4 regions of the Paenibacillus sp. 102 genome follow, and region 2 is predicted to be linked to each of the others. Evidence: predicted binding sites of a transcription regulator. Region 2 holds the regulator's gene; each other region holds the start of a gene.
What was found. The regulator Rex, encoded in region 2, represses fermentation and respiration genes when NADH is low (regulators of the CRP and FNR family bind a similar motif). The targets are predictions, from matches to a motif close to TTGTGAAATATTTCACAA.
Positions count from the first base shown of each region.

Region 1: the regulator Rex is predicted to act here: its motif matches at 2,469-2,486, upstream of AAIE21_RS18855 (nitrate reductase subunit alpha).
Region 3: the regulator Rex is predicted to act here: its motif matches at 1,430-1,447, upstream of AAIE21_RS19435 (lactate permease LctP family transporter).
Region 4: the regulator Rex is predicted to act here: its motif matches at 1,538-1,555, upstream of AAIE21_RS15040 (DUF1858 domain-containing protein).

Region 1 covers NZ_JBCGHT010000009.1:100,849-106,388, reverse strand. Annotated here, with positions in the region: gene moaA (GTP 3',8-cyclase MoaA) at 1-104, opposite strand, end outside; gene AAIE21_RS18870 (winged helix-turn-helix transcriptional regulator) at 330-656, opposite strand; gene AAIE21_RS18865 (NAD(P)H-dependent oxidoreductase) at 797-1,468, shown strand; gene AAIE21_RS18860 (Crp/Fnr family transcriptional regulator) at 1,709-2,401, shown strand; gene AAIE21_RS18855 (nitrate reductase subunit alpha) at 2,615-5,540, shown strand, end outside.
Region 2 covers NZ_JBCGHT010000035.1:4,075-9,614, reverse strand. Annotated here, with positions in the region: gene groL (chaperonin GroEL) at 316-1,950, opposite strand; gene groES (co-chaperone GroES) at 1,988-2,272, opposite strand; gene AAIE21_RS28400 (CPBP family intramembrane glutamic endopeptidase) at 2,699-3,442, shown strand; gene AAIE21_RS28395 (YdiK family protein) at 3,445-3,636, shown strand; gene AAIE21_RS28390 (redox-sensing transcriptional repressor Rex) at 3,665-4,294, opposite strand; gene AAIE21_RS28385 (ABC-F family ATP-binding cassette domain-containing protein) at 4,479-5,540, shown strand, end outside.
Region 3 covers NZ_JBCGHT010000010.1:58,414-63,953, forward strand. Annotated here, with positions in the region: gene AAIE21_RS19425 (acid-soluble spore protein H) at 1-60, opposite strand, end outside; gene AAIE21_RS19430 (ArsR/SmtB family transcription factor) at 238-525, opposite strand; gene AAIE21_RS19435 (lactate permease LctP family transporter) at 1,494-3,113, shown strand; gene AAIE21_RS19440 (VOC family protein) at 3,142-3,591, opposite strand; gene AAIE21_RS19445 (hypothetical protein) at 4,254-5,072, shown strand; gene AAIE21_RS19450 (class I SAM-dependent methyltransferase) at 5,111-5,540, shown strand, end outside.
Region 4 covers NZ_JBCGHT010000005.1:202,191-207,730, reverse strand. Annotated here, with positions in the region: gene AAIE21_RS15045 (DUF438 domain-containing protein) at 2-1,231, opposite strand; gene AAIE21_RS15040 (DUF1858 domain-containing protein) at 1,244-1,471, opposite strand; gene clpP (ATP-dependent Clp endopeptidase proteolytic subunit ClpP) at 1,942-2,523, opposite strand; gene AAIE21_RS15030 (DUF421 domain-containing protein) at 2,822-3,691, opposite strand; gene AAIE21_RS15025 (DUF1657 domain-containing protein) at 3,713-3,919, opposite strand; gene spoVAE (stage V sporulation protein AE) at 3,931-4,281, opposite strand; gene spoVAD (stage V sporulation protein AD) at 4,278-5,294, opposite strand; gene spoVAC (stage V sporulation protein AC) at 5,295-5,540, opposite strand, start outside.

The sequences.
Region 1 (5,540 bases), on a different contig from region 2:
TCAGCTGGCATACAATATGTGCATCTGAAATTACAACGGTCAATGACAGAGATGCGTAGATCTTGAAGCGGACGCTGCAAAGAATCTGTAATCTTCTCGCGCATCGTCATCCCTCCTTTTCTGCTAAATTCTATCTGTCTTCATTCTATTATAATATATTTTCAAACTGCGATGTTATTGCTCAAGTTCTTTATTCACTTTCTATGTTTTTTAGTTGCCTCCATCATAAAAAAGAAGAAGAAAGTACGTTGTGATATTTCTCACATCGACTTCTTCATTCAAAAATTCTTCACAAATTCGTTCAAATTTTATTCACATTTCAGTTACAATTACTTTATTTGCGCACGATACTCATTTCCCCACTCACGCATAAGTGTGATAATTGGTGTAAGGGATTTTCCAAATTTCGTTAAAGAATATTCCACTTTTGGCGGAACTTCTTTATATACTTCACGGTGAATTACTCCAGCTGCCTCTAGTTCTCGAAGCTGCCTCGTTAGCATGCGCTGTGTGATGCCAGGCATCAATCGTACAAATTCATTAAAACGAATCACTTCGGCATTCATTAAGTGAAATAGAATAACCCCTTTCCATTTCCCACCGATTACATCTAATGTTACTTCTACTGAACAACGATTTATATCTTTCTGTTCCATTTTGTCACTCTCCATTAGTATACAAATTGATACTATATGCTAAAAATGTGCGTACTTACATCTTTTATTTTACTATTGTAGAATCAATTTTGTAATCAACTTACTATAAAAAAGCAGATTATTAAAAGGTGGTTGTTTAAATGGAACATACAAAAGAAGAAATTTTAAAAGCTTATCAATTTAGACATGCATGTAAAGAATTTGATGTAAATAAAAAAATCTCTGATGAAGATTTTCATTTCATTTTAGAAACTGGCCGACTTTCTCCAAGTTCATTTGGTTTTGAACCTTGGAAATTTGTTGTGATTCAAAATCAAGATATTCGTAACAAGCTTCTTCCTGTATCTTGGGGTGCTCAAAAACAATTACCAACAGCAAGTCACTTTGTCGTTATATTAGCTCGTAAAAAAGAAGAAATGATTTATAACTCTTCCTATATTTCTAACTTTATGCAAAACATTCAGCAGCTCCCAGAGGAAGTAATAACAATGAAACGTGATTTTTATAAGGAATTTCAAGAATCTGATTTTCAATTATTAGAAAACGACCGTGCTATGTTTGATTGGGCTTCTAAGCAAACTTACATCGCTCTTGGGAATATGATGACTGCCGCTGCCCAAATCGGGATTGATTCTTGCCCTATTGAAGGATTCCAGCAAGAAAAAGTAGATGCGATTTTAAAAGAAGAAGGAATTATTTCAGATGATACATTCGGGGTGTCTGTTTTAGTTGCTTTCGGTTATCGCTTAGAAGAACCAAAACGTGATAAAACTCGTCAAACGATGGATATGATTGTAGAATGGATTAAATAATGTAAAGAGTGTACTTTTTTGAGGATATTGGAAAACAGGAGCCAGCAAACTCCTGTTTTTTTCGTTATTTGTCGCAAAATCGATATTTTTTATCGAATTGCTTTTTTTCAGCACGAAAAGTGCGCTTGTTCACAGCTAAATATGAACTTATCACCTATAATTAAAAGATATTTCTTGCATTTTCATCATGTTTACATCCAAAATAAGAAGTAGACTGCTTTTAAAAGAAAGGTGATTGCTGTGACAAACCGTACGGCATTATCAGAAGATTTAAAGGAATTGCTTGCATCTGTTGAATATAAAATGCAGATTAATAAAGGAAGTTATATTTTCCAAGAGGGTGTGGAGGCAAAAGAACTCTATATCGTTCGCTCTGGAAAAGTGCAGATTAGTAAAATTAGTGCTGACGGACAGGAGTTAACACTTCGCATTTGTTCAACGCACGATATCATCGGAGAATTAACATTATTTACGGACAATGCAAAGTATTTATTAAATGCGAAATGCCTTGAAAATGTTGAGGTTGGCGTAATTAAACGAGATGCTTTAGAGAAGGCATTACTTGAAAAACCAGCCCTTGCCTTTGAATTTATGAAATGGATTAGTGAGCATTTAAGAAGAATGCAAACGAAATTCCGTGATTTAGTATTACATGGTAAAAAAGGTGCTCTTTATTCGACTCTTATTCGTATGACGAATAGTTATGGCGTATTAAAAGAAAACGGCATCCTTATCGATCTACCTTTAACAAATCAAGAGCTTGCGAATTTCTGTGCAACCTCACGTGAAAGTGTCAACCGTATGTTAAATGATTTAAAAAAACAAGGAATTATTTCTATTCATAAAGGAAAAATCACGATTCATAATTTACAATTTTTAAAATGCGAAATTGCTTGTGAAGATTGTCCTGCCTCTGTTTGTAGTATTGAGTAGCCTCTCTATTTGAGATGCTACTCTTTTTTTCTTTCTCCTTTACTCTACAAAAAAAAATCACTCTTCGATGTGAAAAATGTCACAACTTCCCAAAAAATGTTATAAATCTGATTTTTGACAATCTGTTGAACTGTGATAGATATCACATCTCTATTTGCCCAGGTCTCTTATATTGAAAGTAAGCAAGAGAGACGTAATAAAGGAGTGAACAGTATGAAAAAGAAACCTTCAGCATTAATGAAACGTTTAAAATATTTTTCTCCAATAGATCGCTATAACAACAATCATACACAAGAAACATATGAAGATCGCGAATGGGAAAACGTGTATAGAAAACGCTGGCAACACGATAAAGTAATTCGTTCTACACACGGTGTAAACTGTACTGGCTCTTGTAGCTGGAACATCTACGTAAAGGACGGAATTGTAACTTGGGAAGGTCAAGAGCTAAACTATCCATCAACCGGCCCTGATATGCCAGACTTTGAACCACGAGGATGTCCGCGCGGAGCAAGTTTTTCTTGGTACATTTATAGTCCACTTCGCGTGAAATATCCATATGTACGTGGCGTACTTTGGAATATGTGGCAAGAAGAACTACAAAATCACAAATCACCACTAGACGCTTGGAAAAGCATTGTGGAAAATCCTGAAAAAGCACGTACTTATAAAGGGGCACGCGGTAAAGGTGGATTCATCAGAGCAAATTGGGATGAAGTATTACAACTTGTTGCCGCTTCTTTACTCTATACGGTAATCAAATATGGTCCAGACCGAAATGTTGGTTTCTCGCCAATTCCAGCCATGTCAATGCTAAGTCATGCCGCTGGTAGCCGCTTTATGCAGCTCATGGGCGGTCCTATGCTTAGCTTCTACGATTGGTACGCTGATTTGCCACCAGCTTCTCCGCAAATTTGGGGTGATCAAACGGATGTACCTGAAAGTAGTGATTGGTATAATTCTGGTTACATTATGACATGGGGTTCAAACGTACCAATGACAAGAACGCCCGATGCCCACTTCTTAGCGGAGGTGCGCTATAAAGGAACGAAAGTTGTTTCCGTAAGTCCTGATTTTGCGGAATCCACAAAGTTTGCCGATGATTGGATTAGCGTAAAGCAAGGTACCGACGGTGCGCTTGCGATGGCAATGGGTCACGTCATTTTACAAGAATTTTATGTGGATAAACAAGTGGAATACTTCACAAATTACGCAAAACAATATACTGATTTCCCGTTCTTTGTCACATTAAAACAACAAGGAGATCAATTCGTTGCAGATCGCTTCTTAAACGCAAATGATATCGGCCGTGAAACAAAGCTTGGCGAATGGAAACCCGTTCTTTGGAACGATAACACGAAAGATTTTGCAACACCTCATGGCACAATGGGTTCACGCTGGGATAACGAAAAGAAATGGAACTTGCGTTTAGAAGATGAACAAACCGGCGAAAAAATTGATCCACGCCTTTCCTTACTCGGTATGGAAGATGCTGTTGGAACTGTACAAATTCCGTACTTCTCTGATGATGGGAACAAAGTATTAGAACGTACAATTCCAGTGAAAAAAATCACTACACCAGAAGGTGACATTTTCGTTACAACTGTGTACGACTTAACGCTAGCAAACTACGGTGTTAACCGCGGACTTGGCGGGCAAGAGCCGAAAGATTTTAATGATGATATGCCATTTACACCAGCATGGCAAGAGAAAATGACCGGAGTAAAACGTGAACTTATTATTCAAATCGCGCGTGAGTTTGCTCAAAATGCTGTTGATACAAATGGACGCTCGATGATTATTGTCGGCGCTGGTATTAACCATTGGTTTAACTCTGATACGATTTACCGCGCAGTTCTAAATCTTGTTCTTCTCGTTGGTGCACAAGGTGTAAACGGCGGCGGCTGGGCTCATTATGTTGGGCAAGAAAAATTACGACCAGCAGAAGGTTGGCAAACCATCGCCATGGCAAAAGACTGGCAAGGTCCACCGAAACTACAAAACGGTACATCCTTCTTCTATTTTGTAACAGATCAATGGCGCTATGAAGATACACCAGTTGGACACTTAGCATCGCCAATAGTTGGCAACTCACGTTATCAACATCACGGTGATTACAATGTGTTAGCTGCTCGTCTTGGCTGGTTACCTTCTTATCCAACATTCGAGAAGAATGGAATTGAATTATATAAAGAAGCAGTGGCTAGTGGTGCAACAACAAAAGAAGAAATCGGAAAATATGTTGCACAAAAGCTAAAAGAAAAAGAACTTAAATTTGCAATTGAAGACCCTGATAACAAAAATAACTTCCCGCGCAACTTATTCGTATGGCGCGCAAACTTAATCTCAAGTTCCGGTAAAGGACACGAGTATTTCTTAAAACATTTATTAGGTACAACAAACGGATTAATGAACGACGATAGCGATTCATTACGACCAGAGGAAATAAAGTGGCATGAAGAAGCACCAGAAGGAAAGCTTGATCTACTGATCAACTTAGATTTCCGTATGGCCGGAACAGCACTGTATTCTGATATCGTCCTTCCTGCCTCAACTTGGTATGAAAAACACGATTTAAGTAGTACAGATATGCATCCGTTCGTACATCCATTTAATCCAGCAATTGGTTCACCATGGGAAGCTCGCTCTGACTGGGATATTTTCTCCTCCCTTTCTAAAGCTGTTTCGGATTTAGCTACAGAGCTTGACCTTGAGCCAATGAAAGAAGTCGTGGCAACACCACTTCTTCACGATACACCGCAGGAATTAGCACAGCCGCTTGGGCAAATTAAAGATTGGAGCAAAGGCGAGTGTGAACCAATTCCAGGAAAAACAATGCCGCAAATTCATGTTGTGGAACACGATTATAAAACGATTTATGACAAGATGACCGCGCTTGGACCAAACGCCGGAAAACAGCCAATTGGTACGAAAGGGATTTCCTGGTCAGCAGAAAAAGAATATGAACAATTAAAGAGTCGATTAGGCGTGATTCGCACTGATTCTATCGCAAAAGGATGCCCTGACATAAAAGAAGCCATCAATGCTGCTGAAGCAGTGTTAACTCTTTCTTCTACAACGAATGGTCATATGGCTGTAAAAGCATGGGAAGCTCTTGAAAAACAAACAGATTTAAAAT
Region 2 (5,540 bases):
ACAATAAAACTTTTCTTCACTATAAATATAGAGGTTTCATATACATCCACTTCTATATAAATACAGATTGAAAAACTAACACAAAACCATTCCTTTTAGATGGAAGAGAGGATCCGCTCGCGGGTAGACGCGGTCAGTACCTGTTTTAGCGCCATGCCATGTAAAAACAGAAAGAAAAAACGAGTGGAGACCTTCTTTTGTTTTCATAACCACGACTTACTTATAGATTGAAAAATTCAAATGGATATATAAATGAAAAAACATAAAAAAACATCCACCTCTATATAGAGATGGATGTTCCGCCAGCGGATGAAATTACATCATGCCGCCCATACCGCCCATGCCCATTCCAGACATATCAGGCATAGCATTTCCGCCTTCTTCTGGCTTGTCAGCAACTACAGCTTCAGTTGTTAAGAACATTGCTGCAACAGATGCTGCGTTTTGAAGTGCAGAACGAGTTACTTTAGTTGGATCTACGATACCAGACTCAAGCATGTTTACCCATGCTCCAGTTGCTGCGTTGAAACCAACGCCTACTTTTTCGCCTTTTAAGCGTTCTACAACAACAGATCCTTCTAGACCAGCGTTAATTGCGATTTGGCGAACTGGCTCTTCTAATGCACGAAGTACAATGTTAATACCTGTTGCTTCGTCGCCTTCAGCTGCAAGACCAGCTACTTTTGTATATACGTTCATAAGTGAAGTACCACCACCTGCAACAATACCTTCTTCTACTGCTGCACGAGTTGAGTTAAGTGCATCTTCAATGCGAAGTTTGCGCTCTTTTAACTCAGTTTCAGTTGCCGCACCTACTTTAATTACCGCTACGCCACCTGCAAGTTTAGCAAGACGCTCTTGTAATTTTTCACGATCGAATTCAGAAGTAGTTTCTTCTAATTGCGCACGGATTTGACCAATGCGAGCTCCGATTTGTTCAGTGTTACCTACACCTTCAACTACAGTTGTGTTCTCTTTCGTTACAACCACTTTACCAGCGCGTCCTAAAGATGCAACTGTAGCAGATTTTAAGTCGCGTCCTAATTCTTCAGTGATTACTTCACCGCCAGTTAAAATCGCGATATCTTCTAGCATTGCTTTACGACGGTCACCAAATCCAGGAGCTTTAACAGCTACTACATTGAATGTACCACGAAGTTTGTTTACTACTAATGTAGCCAATGCTTCGCCTTCTACATCTTCTGCAATGATAAGAAGTGGCTTACCTTGTTGTACCACTTGCTCTAATACTGGTAAAATTTCTTGGATGTTAGAAATCTTTTTGTCAGTGATTAAGATGTATGGGTTATCAAGAACTGCTTCCATTTTGTCAGAATCAGTAATCATGTAAGGAGATGCATATCCACGATCAAATTGCATACCTTCTACTACATCTAATTCTGTTGTGAATCCTTTAGATTCTTCTAATGTAATAACGCCGTCGTTACCAACACGTTCCATTGCTTCAGCAATTAATTGACCTACTTCTTCGTCAGCTGATGAAATAGCAGCTACTTGTGCGATAGAAGATTTACCTTCGATTGGTTTAGAAATCGTTTTTAATTCTTCAATTGCTGCAACAACAGCTTTTTCGATACCTTTACGAAGACCCATTGGGTTCGCACCAGCTGTTACGTTTTTTAAACCTTCACGAATCATAGCTTGTGCTAATACAGTTGCAGTTGTTGTTCCGTCACCAGCTACGTCATTTGTTTTGCTAGCAACTTCTGCTACTAATTTTGCACCCATGTTTTCGAAAGCATCTTCTAATTCGATTTCTTTTGCAATTGTTACACCATCATTTGTAATAAGTGGTGAACCGAATTTTTTCTCAAGTACAACGTTACGACCTTTTGGTCCTAGCGTTACTTTTACTGCGTTTGCAAGAGTGTCGACACCGCGAAGCATCGAACGACGTGCTTCTTCACTAAATTTAATATCTTTTGCCATAATATTTGACCCCCTTGGATTTTTAAAATGTATATAATTAACCGATAACTGCTAAAATGTCACTTTCACGTAAAATCAAGTAGTCTGTACCTTCATATTTCACTTCAGTACCTGCATATTTTGAGAAGATGATAAGATCACCTGCTGCTACCTCTAAAGCAACACGCTCACCATTTTCAAGCACTCGACCAGTACCTACTGCAATAACTTTACCCTCTTGTGGTTTTTCTTTTGCAGTGTCTGGTAATACAATACCACTTGCTGTTTTTTCTTCTGCTTGAACAAGCTCAATTACAACGCGATCACCTAATGGCTTTAGCATGAACAATAACCTCCTCATTTTTCTATGTAAATTTTCTTTATTAGCACTCGAAGACCATGAGTGCTAACACACTTATAATAATAAATAATCTAATTTTCTTTTGCAAGTAAAAAAATCATAATTTTTTCGCAAATTACTATATAAACTTTTTCTATACGACTTTCTAAAAAATAATTCTGCTACCCTGATTAGGAATGCTCATGATATATGAATCGGCTTTTCCACTTATCGTATGTTACAATATGAAAGATGCCATAAGTTATTTTCTCTATAGGTACAGCTTTTTCCTGTCATCTATTTCATTTTCAAATAAAGATTTACAAAAAAATAATAATACAAACGGTTATTATGTATCCCAAGGCGGGGTGTTTACATGTTATCTCGCCTTATCTCATAAACTAAAGTTAGAAAGGATGGTTAGCCCATTTGAAAAAACACTATTGGTGGATTATAGTTACATATATTCTGATGCAACTATCGGGAATTGTTGGAGTGTGGCTCCTTTTTAAAACTGGACTATACGATAATATGGCGGTTTCACGAGAGCAAAAAATTCAAATCCTGGCTGGGCATTGGTCAATCATCAGCTTTTTTATTGCATTATGTATTATACTTTGGCTACTTAAAACCGATATTCGTGAAAGACATTTAGATACGAAGCGAGCTAGCATTTCTGCTACAATCGGTTGGATTTTTATCGGTTTCTTTTTAGCTATGTTTGCTCAAATACTTGCAGCTAATATTGAAATGCGATTATTAGGGATTAATCCGGGTTCTCAAAATACCCAAGACTTGATGGAAATAGCAAGAGCTACTCCATGGTTTCTTATTGTTATATCTATCATCGGACCTATTTTAGAAGAGATTGTCTTTAGAAAAATTTTATTTGGAACACTCTATAAAAGATTTAATTTCTTTATCGCGGCAATTATTAGTTCACTTGTTTTCGCGGCAATTCACTTTGATTTTACACACTTGTTAGTATACACTTCCATGGGACTTGTTTTCGCTTTTCTATATGTGAAAACGAAACGAATCATCGTTCCTATTATGGCTCACGTTGCGATGAATACATTAGTTGCAATAACCCAAGTACTAGTAAGTAACGAACAAATACAAGAAATGATTAAACAAGCAGAAAAAATGCAAGGATTTATCGGAGGATTTTAAATATGAGGAACTCACCATTGTTTATGGCAGCACTATATTTCCTTCTTGGATGTGTCTTTACACGTTTCGCAATTACGAACGTTACAGATACAATTTGGAACTTTTGGACACTACTGTTTGCTGCTATGGCAACAATTGATTTTAATTTGGCACTTCGACTTATCTTAGTCAAATTTACAAAGAAAAAGCAATAATAAAACGCAGAGGGATTTCCTCTGCGTTTTATTGTGGATAATTTTTCAAAAAATAAACGAGTGTTTGTAATTCTACAGCTAAATCAATATGATGAATTCTTATATTTTCTGACACATTTAACCGTGCCGGTGTAAAATTTAAAATTCCGTGTACATTTGTTTCGGCCAATCGATCTGCTACAGCTTGTGCAACGGTAGCAGGTACTGTTAATATTGCCACTTGTATATCATTTGTTAAACGCTCTTCTAATTCATCCAAATGATATACAGGAATTCCTCCGATTTCTTTTCCAACTTTCTCTTCATTGACATCAAACGCCATTTCAATCTTTGTATTATTATTTTTCGTGAAATTGTAATGTAAGAAAGCGGTCCCTAAATTACCCACTCCAATAAGTGCTACACGTGTTATATCATCTTGATCGAGCGTTTCTCGGAAGAATGATAGTAAATAATTCACATTATATCCATATCCCTTTTTCCCTAACGCTCCAAAATATGAAAAATCTCTTCGAATTGTTGCTGAATCTACTTTTACAGCTTCACTCAATTCTGCCGATGAAACACGCTGCTTACCAGAAAGAGATAAGTTTTGGATAAATCGATAGTATAGAGGCAATCGTTTGGCTGTAGCCTGCGGAATCTTTTGCTGATCCATATAACCTCTCCTCTCTTCCTATCTTTGTTCACAGATTTAAAACAAATACAGAAGTTTAGCACTTATGACTTTCCTTGTATAATAGAGAGAAGACTTCTCTCTTTATTTTAAACTATACACTATTTTTAGTATGATTGAGAAATATAAACATGGCAAAGTTAAGAAATTATTTGAGGTGAAAACATTGATTCTATTACAAGTGAATGGGCTTTCAAAATTATACGGTGCTGAAACAATTCTTGCAAACATTAAATTGGAAGTTCAAACAAAAGATCGTATTGCACTAGTCGGTCGAAATGGTGCTGGAAAATCTACATTATTAAAAATAATTGCCGGTGAATTATCTCACGATGGTGGAGAAATTATAAAACCAAAAGATGTTTCAATTGGTTATTTGGCTCAAAATACCGGTCTGGAAACTTCTTTAACAATTTGGGATGAAATGATTACTGTCTTTACTCATCTGCAGCAGATGGAAAAGAAACTTCGAAGGTTAGAGCAAGAAATGGGTAAGGAAGAGAACTTTTCAAATGCTGCTACGTACGAAAAATTACTCGCTGATTATGATCAATTGCAGCTAGACTACAAAGATCAAGGTGGTTATCAATATGAAGCTGATATTCGCTCCATCTTAAGTGGACTTGGTTTTCCAGTTGAAACACACCAAACAACGATTTCTACGTTAAGTGGTGGACAGAAAACAAGACTCGCTCTTGGTAAGCTGCTATTAACAAAACCAGACTTACTCATCTTGGACGAACCAACAAACCATTTAGATATCGATACATTAACATGGCTTGAACAATATCTACAAGGCTATCCTGGAGCTATTTTAATCGTTTCCCACGATCGCTACTTTTTAGACAAGCTTGTTACACAAGTATATGAAATTTCTAATAAAGAAAGCAGACGATATGTTGGTAACTACAGTAAATATTCAGATTTAAAAGCTGCACTATATGAGCAGGAAATGAAGCGTTATGAGAAACAACAAGAGGAAATTGCTAAACTAGAAGACTTTGTCCAAAAGAACATTGCCCGTGCCTCTACAACAAAACGTGCACAAAGTCGCCGTAAACAATTAGATAGGATGGAATTACTGACCAGACCATTAGGTGATTCTAAATCAGCATCCTTCCACTTTGATATCGAAAAACAAAGCGGAAACGACGTATTACAAGTAAAGGATGTTTCAATTGGATATGAAAAAGAACCAGTTATTGAGCATGTAAATATGCGCTTAACC
Region 3 (5,540 bases), on a different contig from region 2:
ATATGTAACATCAATTCTGCTTGAAGATGACAAAATTTGTTTCACACGCTTGATATCCATCCTTCATTCCTCCTTTTACTTATTACACTCTTATTTATCTTGTCATTTCTCTTTGAAATATATTCCATAAAAACTTTCGCACTTACCTCCTGCAGATGTTGAAGTGGAGTTTCCCACCTATTTTTATATAAAAAAAGACGTGCATCCCCGCACGTCTTTTTCCATAATATTCAAATTTTATGAAAATAATGTTTTAACAACTTCACTTACTTTTTCATTATGCACTTGATAATATACTTCTAAGCCACGTCTTTCAAAACGAACAACTTTATTTTGCTTTAATTTCGTTAAATGCTGTGAAACAGTCGATTGCGGAATTTCTAATACTTCCTGTAATTGTGTTACGTTACAAGTTCCACGTCCCATAAGCTCCATTACTAAGCGAAGACGGAGCGGGTGAGCTAACGCTCGCAACATTTGTACATCCTCTTCTGAAATACGACAATCAAATTGATTTTGATTCATAAAGTTCCCCTCATTTTTTCATTTTTATTTTCTCTTTATTTATCTTTATATATTTGTTTTTATATTTCCTGTTACGACACAACTTTATCAACCTAAAATAAAAAAATTTTTTCCTCCTTTTATCAACATACAATTAAGAGCAAAACCCCTGCTGATTTTGAATATTATACTACACGGTTTAGTGAAAAAGCAAAACATACAGATAGGTATACTTTGCTTCTAAATGCTGTTTTCTCAACCTTTTTGTTATATTTTTTCACTTACACTACTACCTGTAATGACATTGTAAAATATCACTTTGAAATGATATGCGAATGTAATCTTTTTAAGTTATTTGACCTATAAAAATTGCTTTGTTACGATGAAAAGAGTTAAATTTTGGTAAATGGAAGATTTATTGTTAAAAAGTTGCTAATAATAGGATTAATTAGTATTGCACTTGGTTATACAATTATTCAAAACTTCCTAGTGAACTACCCATCACTTAACGACCTTACAGTCTGTTTGAAGTGTGTGCTTCAAAAGTCAAAAGACTTTCTCTTTTATTGCTCCTTCACCCACAAGCCTACTGGCTCATGTCCAAAGCCTTGTATTCGCGGCGTCCCTACCGCTACCAAAAATCGATACAAACTATACGAGCAGACCTTGTTCGTGTAGAACACGAATGCCATAATATTTTAGATTCCGACCCGCATTATAATCTCTATCGATTTTCGTGCCACAATTGGAACAGAATTTGGTTTTATATAGGAATCGTGTACTTTCATATACACGATTCTTCTTTTTGTCCAGTTTATGAACAAAATGTAGCGGAATTTTTACAGTTAACACTATTATGGAATAATTATACTTTTTCACGTTGACAATAGTGCTGAGCAGGGATATACTTAGCAATGTAAGTTGATTGTGAATTATTTCACAAATAATGTGAATATCTTCACATATTATAGATAGGAGTTGTCATTATTATGAGTACTTGGACACAAATTTATGACCCGTTAAACAACATTTGGTTATCAGCACTTGTCGCTGCTCTTCCGATCTTATTCTTTGTTCTTTGTTTAACAGTATTTAAAATCAAAGGATATTTATCAGGACTTTATAGCGTAATTTTAGCAATCATTCTTTCCATATTCGTTTATAAAATGCCTGCAACTATGGCAGTATCATCTGCTGCATTTGGAGTAGCCGCTGGTTTTTATCCAATTTGTACAATCGTTATTGCAGCAATTTTTCTTTACAAATTAACAGTAAAAACTGAGCAATTTAATGTTATTCGTGACAGCATTTCCAGTATTACAAGTGACCGTCGTCTTCAAGTCTTATTAATTGCTTATTCTTTCGGTGCTTTCTTAGAAGGTGCAGCTGGCTTTGGTGTACCAGTTGCAATTACAGCAGCATTACTTGTAGGTATGGGCTTTAATCCATTAAACGCAGCAGGTATTTGTTTAGTTGCAAATATTGCTGGTGGCGCAATGGGAGCAATGGGTATTCCAGTTACAGTACCTGCTCAATTAACACAAATGGATGCATTAACTGTTGGTCGTCAAACTGTAACATTATTACCTTTCATCAGCTTTGTATTACCATTCTTACTTGTGGCAATGGTAGATGGTTTTAAAGGAATTAAAGAAACTTGGCAAGGTATCCTTGTAAGTGGTGGTTCTTTCGCTATTACTCAATTCGTTGTAACATACTATCTTGGTGCAGAATTAACTGATATTTTTGCTGCAGTTGTCAGCATGGTTACACTCGCATTATTCCTACGTGTATGGCAACCAAAATCTTCAGCTAAAACTGAAGAACAAGTAGAAAAACATAGCTACACAATGAAACAAATTTTATACGCTTGGTCACCGTTTGCATTCTTAACTGCATTCGTAACAATTTTCAATTTAAAAGCAATCAAAAGTTTATTCGCTCCAGATGGTGCGCTAGGAAGCTTAGTATGGAATATGCAGATTCCTGGTTTACACAATCAAGTTATTAAAACAACACCAATTGTAAATGCGGATACACCATTTGCAGCAATCTTCAAACTAGATGTCTTTTCATCTACAACTACTGCAATTGTACTAGCAATTATCGTATCTCTACTTGTATATCGCGCAAAAGGAAATTTAGTTAAAGAACTAACTATTGAAACATTAAAAGAGTTGAAAACTCCAATTTATACAATTTGTAGTGTAATTGCATTAGCATATGTAACAAACTATTCTGGTATGTCTTCTACTCTTGGGCTAGCTTTATCATCTACTGGCGATGCGTTTCCAATCTTATCTCCAATCTTAGGTTGGATTGGCGTATTCTTAACTGGTTCAGTGGTATCAAGTGGTTCTTTATTCGCACCACTTCAAGCAGTAACTGCAGCACAATTAGATATCGTGCCATCTACACTCGTTGCTTTAAACGTAGTCGGTGGCACAATGGCAAAAATGGTATCACCACAATCTGTCGCAGTTGCTTGTGCAGCAGTTGGACTAGTTGGTAAAGAATCTGCTCTATTTAAAACAGCACTGAAATATAGCTTAATCTTCTTAGCTATCATTAGCTTACTTCAACTTAACGCTGTATTTAATATCTTTTAAAAAAGGCTGATGACTCGTTCATCAGCCTTTACTTTGTTTTTCTCTCTAACCATTCACTAAGATATAGTACTTCACTAGTTCCAATTGATTCTTCATCTAACCTTGCGTTAAACTCTAAACTGTTTCCATCTAAATCATAAAAATAAACAGCGGCCGATGGCATCCAATCATGTACAATTGGCTCAATTGGTTCTTTTTCAAAGCTTTTTCTTAATTTCATCCCTCTCTCTTGTAACCATTCATGTGCCCTTTTTAAATCTTCTAACGTTACTCCAAAAGCAAAATGATTTGTTCTTACCTTTTCTCCCTCTGCAACTTCCCATAACCCTAACATTTGTTTCTTTTCTCCAACATAGAAAAATGCACATCTTCTTTCTTCTATTTTATGCGTAAGAACAATTCCTAATCTTTCATAAAATTCAATTGATTTTTCTAACTGTGTAACCTGCACATGCGTTTCATAAATAGATTGAATCATTTCTCTCTCCCCTTTTCATAGTGAATTCTTTTCTTCATTATAAAAAATTTCTTATTTTTAACCATCATGAATAAGGATGAGAATCCATCATACCTTTGTATGAAAAAATCCTGATATACTCTGTAATATTAAAGACAAGTGATTGTATATTTTTATTGTAAGAGCATAGGATTTCCTTTAATGTCACACATTATAATAAAATTAAGTACATCATTTATATATAATGGTGTACTTTTTTTGTTTTAAAGACCCCATTAACTACTACGACAATCCTTATTTGTAATTATTTTATCCAAACAAAAAAAGTAGTGGCAATATAGGAACGTACATTCTTCTTGAGGTGTTAAATGGAGTTTGTTAAATGTTATCTATGGAATTAAACTCACATTATAGATACTCATAATAAAGCAGCAATCTACAAAGAAAGTTAAAAATCCTAATGATTTATAAAAAAGCAGTTCGTGAGAACTGGAGTCCGACTTCTGTCCCAGTACAGTTGCTTAATAAACAAAGTAATAGGTTATGTGATTTATCACAACATCAAGACATCAATAATGTTACAAATACTAATAACGAATCATACAAACAAAAGGTTCCTTTTTATAATTGGCTGGAAGAATAAATTATAAGTAATGCGATTAAAAGATAAGTAGGTGTTGTTTATGATTAACTATCAGTATCACTATTGCCCTGAAGGAATTGAAAGTCGTTATGAATTATTGGTTTTTAATTGTGAGAATGTTCCTTTTCTACCTTTAACAGATCATTACCACGATTGTATAGGAAGAATTGATAAAAGTACGGCTCTTTCGTATTTGAAACGCCTTCTTCCCTTTTTTAGTTGGTTAGACCAGTCTAGTAACTATCAGGGAAATCGGATTCAGTGGAATGAACCACCCGAAGCCATACGTATAGCTGTTGAAGATTATCTAATGAATGAGATGGGATGTAAAATTCGTGAAAAGGACACCTTTCGGTTTGTGAAGCGTACAAGCAAAAGTCCTAATACTGTTAACTATTTTCTATCAGCCTTAAAATCATTCTATAAATCTCTTATTCGACTAAAACATTACAATTATACGAACCCCTTAATAGATTCTTATGCCATTTTAGGTGATTATAAAAGTCAAACCGAAAGTGTAAGAAAGGATAAACCTCGTATGCCGGCTGAAGCAGGAACAGAAGATGCAATACCACATAGAAGGCTGACTGATTCATATTTCAAGCTAATAGATGAAGAATGGCAGCCTGAAATTATTGATGATCCTTACCTCCCTTCTCAAGTTTATCAAGCAGGGAAAAAGGTAAACTGGTCGTTAAGAGAAGTTGTTATAGCTCGAATGCTCTTTGAAACAGGATCGAGAGCATCAGAAGTTATTGAGTTAACCATTGGTGATTATCGCTCACGAAAGGATTTTCAAGAGGTGAGCACATTTAATAATGGAATAAAATTTTGTAAAGGTAATAGAAATATGACGTGATTTTTGTCCAAAATTAAACTGTACGGGGGAGTAAATAAATGAAGCAAAATATTTACGATAATTCAACTTTTTTTAAGGATTACACAACCTTACGTGAAAGTGGAATAACCTATAATGACTTTATAGAGCAACCAGCAATTAAATCAATGATTTCGAATTTAAAGGGAAAATCGGTATTAGACCTAGGCTGTGGCGATGGTCGCTTTTCAAAGTATTGTGTAGAAAACGGTGCAGAAAAAGTGATTGGTGTAGACATCTCCAATAATATGATTGAGCGGGCTAATAAGATTAACAAAGATAACAATATAGAGTTTGTGTGTTTACCGATGGAGGACTTGAAATTAGCCAATCAACAATTTGATCTAATTATAAGTTCTCTATCTATACATTATGTTGAAGATTACCGAACGCTGATTCGAAAAATTAATGGACTATTAAAAAATAATGGGGAATTTATTTTTTCAACTG
Region 4 (5,540 bases), on a different contig from region 2:
ATTATGAAAGGATCCGTTTTTCTCCTTGGAGCTCACGAATTGGTTGAATGTTTTGTGTGAATTCGACAGTACCCATATATTTCCCATCTGTATTTCGCACTGCGAAGTAGCGAATATATACATATTTATCTTGAAATTGAATCCAAAAATCTTCGCAATCTTTTTTTCCAGATTTGAAATCTTCTAAGAGTTTTTCAACGACATGAACGCTTTTTGGAGGATGGCAGTTTTGGACTGTTCGACCAATGACAGCTTTCGTGCGGGCAAAGATTCGTTCTTTTCCATGAGAGAAGTAGCGCACAACATCATTTTCATCAATGAATGTAATATCAACAGGTAAGTGATTTAACATTAGTTCTAACTGCTTTAAAGATAATATACCTGTTTCGAAACGAATCAGTCCTTCGGATATGGCTTCTTCTTTAATCATATTTCTTTCTGGTTTCCATGTACTTGTAGGACTTGTTAAGCAGTAGCCGATTTCATCACTTTCATGAGCGATTTTTAACCATTCATCTTCTGTAAGAGTTTGAAGGGCCATCGGAAATAAAATATTTTCTTCTTTAAAAATCATTTCAGTTACGTCATGGATGACGAAAGAAACGCGGTCTAAGACTGATTTTTTATCTTGATTATAATTTACTAATTTTTGTTTTGCTTCTTTAATAGCGGCACGAATTCTGTCATCAACGCCCCACATGACTTGAGTTGGCCCATAAATGCCGTATTTCTCTAAATAAGGGAAAAGTAGATTTTCTTTCCGGCTATAATGTTTATCAACATCTAGTAATAAATTTAAGTCTTCTATTAGTTTATAAATATTTTCTTCGTTATCTTCTTTTTCAAAATGTTCATAGTGAAGTTGAAGTTTGAAATTCACAAGTAGATCGATTTCTTTGTTTTCCAGTTTAAATGTATGAATGGGATGGCCTGGTTGCTCTTCTTGTTTATTAGATTGATGAATTTCTTCAATGGATCCTTTAAAAACAGCTGTATGAACGGAGCATAAGCGTTGTACTTCTTCAACTGGAATTTCTTCTTCCTCCATAAGTGCCTGTTCGAGCTTTGAAATTTCTGCTACAGTAATATTTCCGATTGCTTCTTGAAACTGAGTTGTTACATCTTCAATGTTTTTTCCGTTATGAAGATCTTTAATAATAGTCTTTAAGATTGTTTGTCGTTCAGAGCTATTTATATTTTCTTGTTCACGGTTATTAATCATTTCGCTCATAAGGATTCTCCTCTACTCGTTAATGTTAAATCCACTATTTTGAAAAGCTTCTTTTACTGTGTCCAATGAAATACCTTTCATTCGGCACCCTTTCGGAATAGTCATTACACGTCCAACTGTTTGCAGCATATTAGGTTTTGTTATATTTTCAAAGCCAAGCTTTTTTAAAATTGGGATGATTTCAGGATGTTGAGTTGTTAAATCATAAACAGTGTGATGAAAATTAATTTGTTTTGGCATCATTCTCACCTCGAAATAAATGATATGAATTATCATTTACACTGTAACATAAAGATCGGAATATGATTGTGAGCCAAATCACACATTTGTTTTTTTTACAGGTTTGTCACTTTTTCTGTATTAAATAATGGGTATGGAGAGGGTGGGAGAGGTAATTTTGTCGAGTGGTCGATATGTTGTGTCGAATCGTCGATATATTTCAATTTGCGCCGATATATCATGAGAAGTAGGCGATATATTGAAAAAATTGCTGATATATTTTGTGAAATGGTCAATAAGAAAGGCTATCGCATGAGCGATAGCCTTTTTGAGAGCAGTTCTAAACGAGCCGCTTCTGCTTTTAGTATTATCCAGCTCCGGCGGCTAGAATGTCCGGTCGTTTCGCCCCCTCGGACGAGGCAAAAAGCGCCTCGTCCGAGGGGGTTCCAACGTCCTCCTGTTCTAAACGAGCCGCTTTCGCTTTTAATATATTAACGGTTTGTAAAGATTTTATCGATTAAGCCGTATTCTAGTGCTCTTTCTGCTGTCATGAAGTTGTCGCGGTCTGTGTCGCGTTGTAGTACTTCTAATGGTTGACCTGTGCGATCAGCAAGAATTTGGTTTAATTTTTCACGTAAGAATAGGATACGTTTTGCAGCGATTTCAATTTCAGTCGCTTGACCTTGTGCACCGCCAAGTGGTTGGTGAATCATAACTTCACTGTTTGGAAGTGCGAAACGTTTTCCTTTTTCACCTGCTGCAAGTAGGAAAGCACCCATAGATGCTGCCATACCGATACAAATTGTTGATACTTGTGGTTTAATAAATTGCATTGTATCGTAAATTGCCATACCTGCTGTGATAGAACCACCAGGGCTGTTGATGTATATGTGAATATCTTTTTCAGGGTCTTGGGATTCCAAGAATAAAAGCTGGGAAACGATTGAGTTTGCTACGTTGTCATCAATTGCACTACCAAGCATAATGATGCGGTCTTTTAATAGGCGAGAGTAAATATCGTAAGCGCGTTCTCCACGATTTGTTTGTTCAATTACTGTAGGAATTAAATTCATCTGTTATTTCCTCCTTTGAAAGCTTTCTTAGTCTTATAATACAATTATGGTCAATAAAGGTCAAACGAAACCACTTAAATCAAAAAAAATATGTAGTTGTATCATGATTTATTCGCTATGTATTTGAAATTCCCTGCTTATGTATCTTCAACATCATAACCGAATTATATAAATTTAAACGTATTTGATAAAGTGAAACGTTAATCAGTGGGGGAAAGGGAAGGGTGTGAAAAGGGAGGATATTCTGTTGGCGAAATAACAAAAGAACGCCTTTTCTGTAGAAGCGTTCTTTTGCTTATTATTCCTTTAAAAGATAGGTTACTCTATTTAAAATAGTTTCAATTTGTTTTGCGTTTTTGCTATACATTTGACTTGCTGATTTTGAATTTGTTTCTAATGAAAATAATTCAAGATCAGCCTGGCATTTTTTCAAAGAAGCCAATAATAATGGTTTATCTTGAGGAGACGGCATTTGAAGTTTATCATCATAAATATCGACAGTAAGTTGTCCGTAAGAATCGATTTGTCCAATAAAAACATTTTCTATCACGACGCCGATTTTTTCTAATTCGGCATGAAGCCAGGCGCGATTATGACCACTGGCTGCAAGTGGTTCATCAAGTACATTCCCATCCATAATGACAGTTTGTGTTTCTTTTGCAGGTGCGACTTGTAAACCAATATCTTTTGGAGTAAGTGGCTGTTTGTCTCTCTTTAACAAGACATTTAGTTCACCGCCCGACTCCAATACAGCATATTCAATGTCTGCTATGTTAAATACATTCCTCTTTCTAAGAAGCTCTAGTAATTCATCAATTGTATAATTTTCTTTCTTTAAATTATCCTCAAGAACTTTTCCGTCTTTTATAAAAACAGTTGCTTTTCCTTCAATGAAATTTCTGAGCCGCTTGTTTTTTAAAGCAACCATACCTGCGAAAAATGGAACAAGAGAAAAAACAAGCATACTAGAAACACCATGCCAAAAGTTTCGTTCCAATCCTGATGTAACTTCAGCAGCGATGTTACCGATTGTCAAACCTGCAACGTATTCGAAAAATGAAAGCTGTGAGATTTGTCTTTTTCCAAGCAATTTTGTCATTGAAAATAAAATAACTAAAATAGCTAAAGAACGTATAATGACAAGTAACCAGTCTGATACATGAGGCATGTTAATTTCCTCCTGTTCTACCTAAAATCCTTTATATTGTGGTTCTTCTCGTTCTAATACTGAAATTCTACTTTTAAGGTCAGCGATTACACTGTCCATTTCCATCATACATTCATGGAAAACCCGTTTTGCTTCTTCATCAGCGGCATTTTGTGAAAATGTACTTAAACTTGCTTGTGCGCTTTTTAAACTTGCGAGACATGTTTTTACGCTGGCGATAACGGTCATGCAAACACCTCTTATCCTTTTGGTTTAAATAGTAATGCTCCGATAAATCCGAATATAATGGCTGCAGATATACCGGCACTTGTGACTTTAAACATACCTGTTATTACACCGACAATGCCATGTTTGGCTGCTTCGGCCATAGCTCCATGAACAAGGGCGTTCCCGAAACTTGTAATCGGAACCGTTGCTCCAGCGCCTGCAAAATCAATTAAAGGCTCGTACAGACCGAATCCATCTAGTATCGCACCAGCAACAACGAGCGTTGCCATTGTGTGAGCGGGTGTGAGCTTACCGACGTCAAACATAAGCTGCCCGATTACGCAGATGAGCCCACCGACGACAAAGGCCCAGAAAAAGATCATTGTTGTACACCTCCAAATTCAATCGATACGGCATGAGCGATACACGGAATAGACTCGTCTTGCTGGAAGGTAAGAGGGGATAGTAAAGCACCAGTAGCTACGACAAGTATTCGATTGAATTCTCCTTTTTTCATTCTGTTCAATAAATGTCCGTATACGACGGTCGCTGAACAACCGGGACCACTTGCTCCAGCTAATACAGGTTGACCCTCTCTATAAATAAGTAATCCGCAATCTTGAAACTGTTCACTTGCTACTTTTGTTCCGTGCTTATGCAGTAAATCATAAGCAATTTCACGCCCGACATGACCGAGATCCCCTGTAACGATTAAGTCGTAGTAGGATACATCAATTTGTCTTTCCCTTAAATGTGCTTCAATCGTATCAACAGCTGCAGGAGCCATTGCACCTCCCATGTTAAAGGGGTCGGTTAGACCCATATCAATAACTCGGCCAATCGTCGCTGATGTAACACGTGGCCCTTCTCCTTGATCGCTCAAAAGAGCGGCGCCAGCTCCTGTGACGGTCCATTGAGCAGTAGGAGGTTTTTGACCGCCATATTCAGTAGGATAGCGAAATTGTTTTTCAACAGCAGTATTGTGACTGGATGCACCTGTTAATAAATATTTTGCTCCTTTTGCATTTACAATACTTGCACCGAGGGCAAGTCCTTCCATAGAGGTAGAACAAGCACCAAATAATCCAATATAGGGAGCGCCGAGTGTACGGCAAGCGAAGCTAGAGGGAGTAATTTGGTTAATAAGGTCACCTGCTAAAATGAATTGAATATCTTCTTTGCGAAGCTTTGCCTTTTCGGTTGCGCGACTGCAAGCTTCTTCAAATAACACTTTATGTGCTTTTTCATAAGAGTCTTGCCCAAGCCATAAATCTTCATGAAGGGCATCAAAATCTTCAGGGATTTTTCCTTTCGCTTCAAATGGTCCACCGATAACCCCTGTTGAGATGATAACTGGTTTATTTTCAAATACCCATGTTCGGTGTCCTTGTAACATTTACATTCCTCCCCATTGGATGAGAATGGTTTTAATAAGACCGATAACAAAAGCGGCAAATACACCAAATAAAATAACGGATCCCGCTAATTTAAACATGTTGCCACCTACTCCAAGGACAAAGCCTTCTGTCTTATGTTCAATGCAAGCAGATATAACGGAGTTTCCAAATCCGGTAACAGGTACGGCTGTACCAGCACCCCCAAATTGGGCAAGGCGATCATATACGCCAAATCCTGTAAGCAG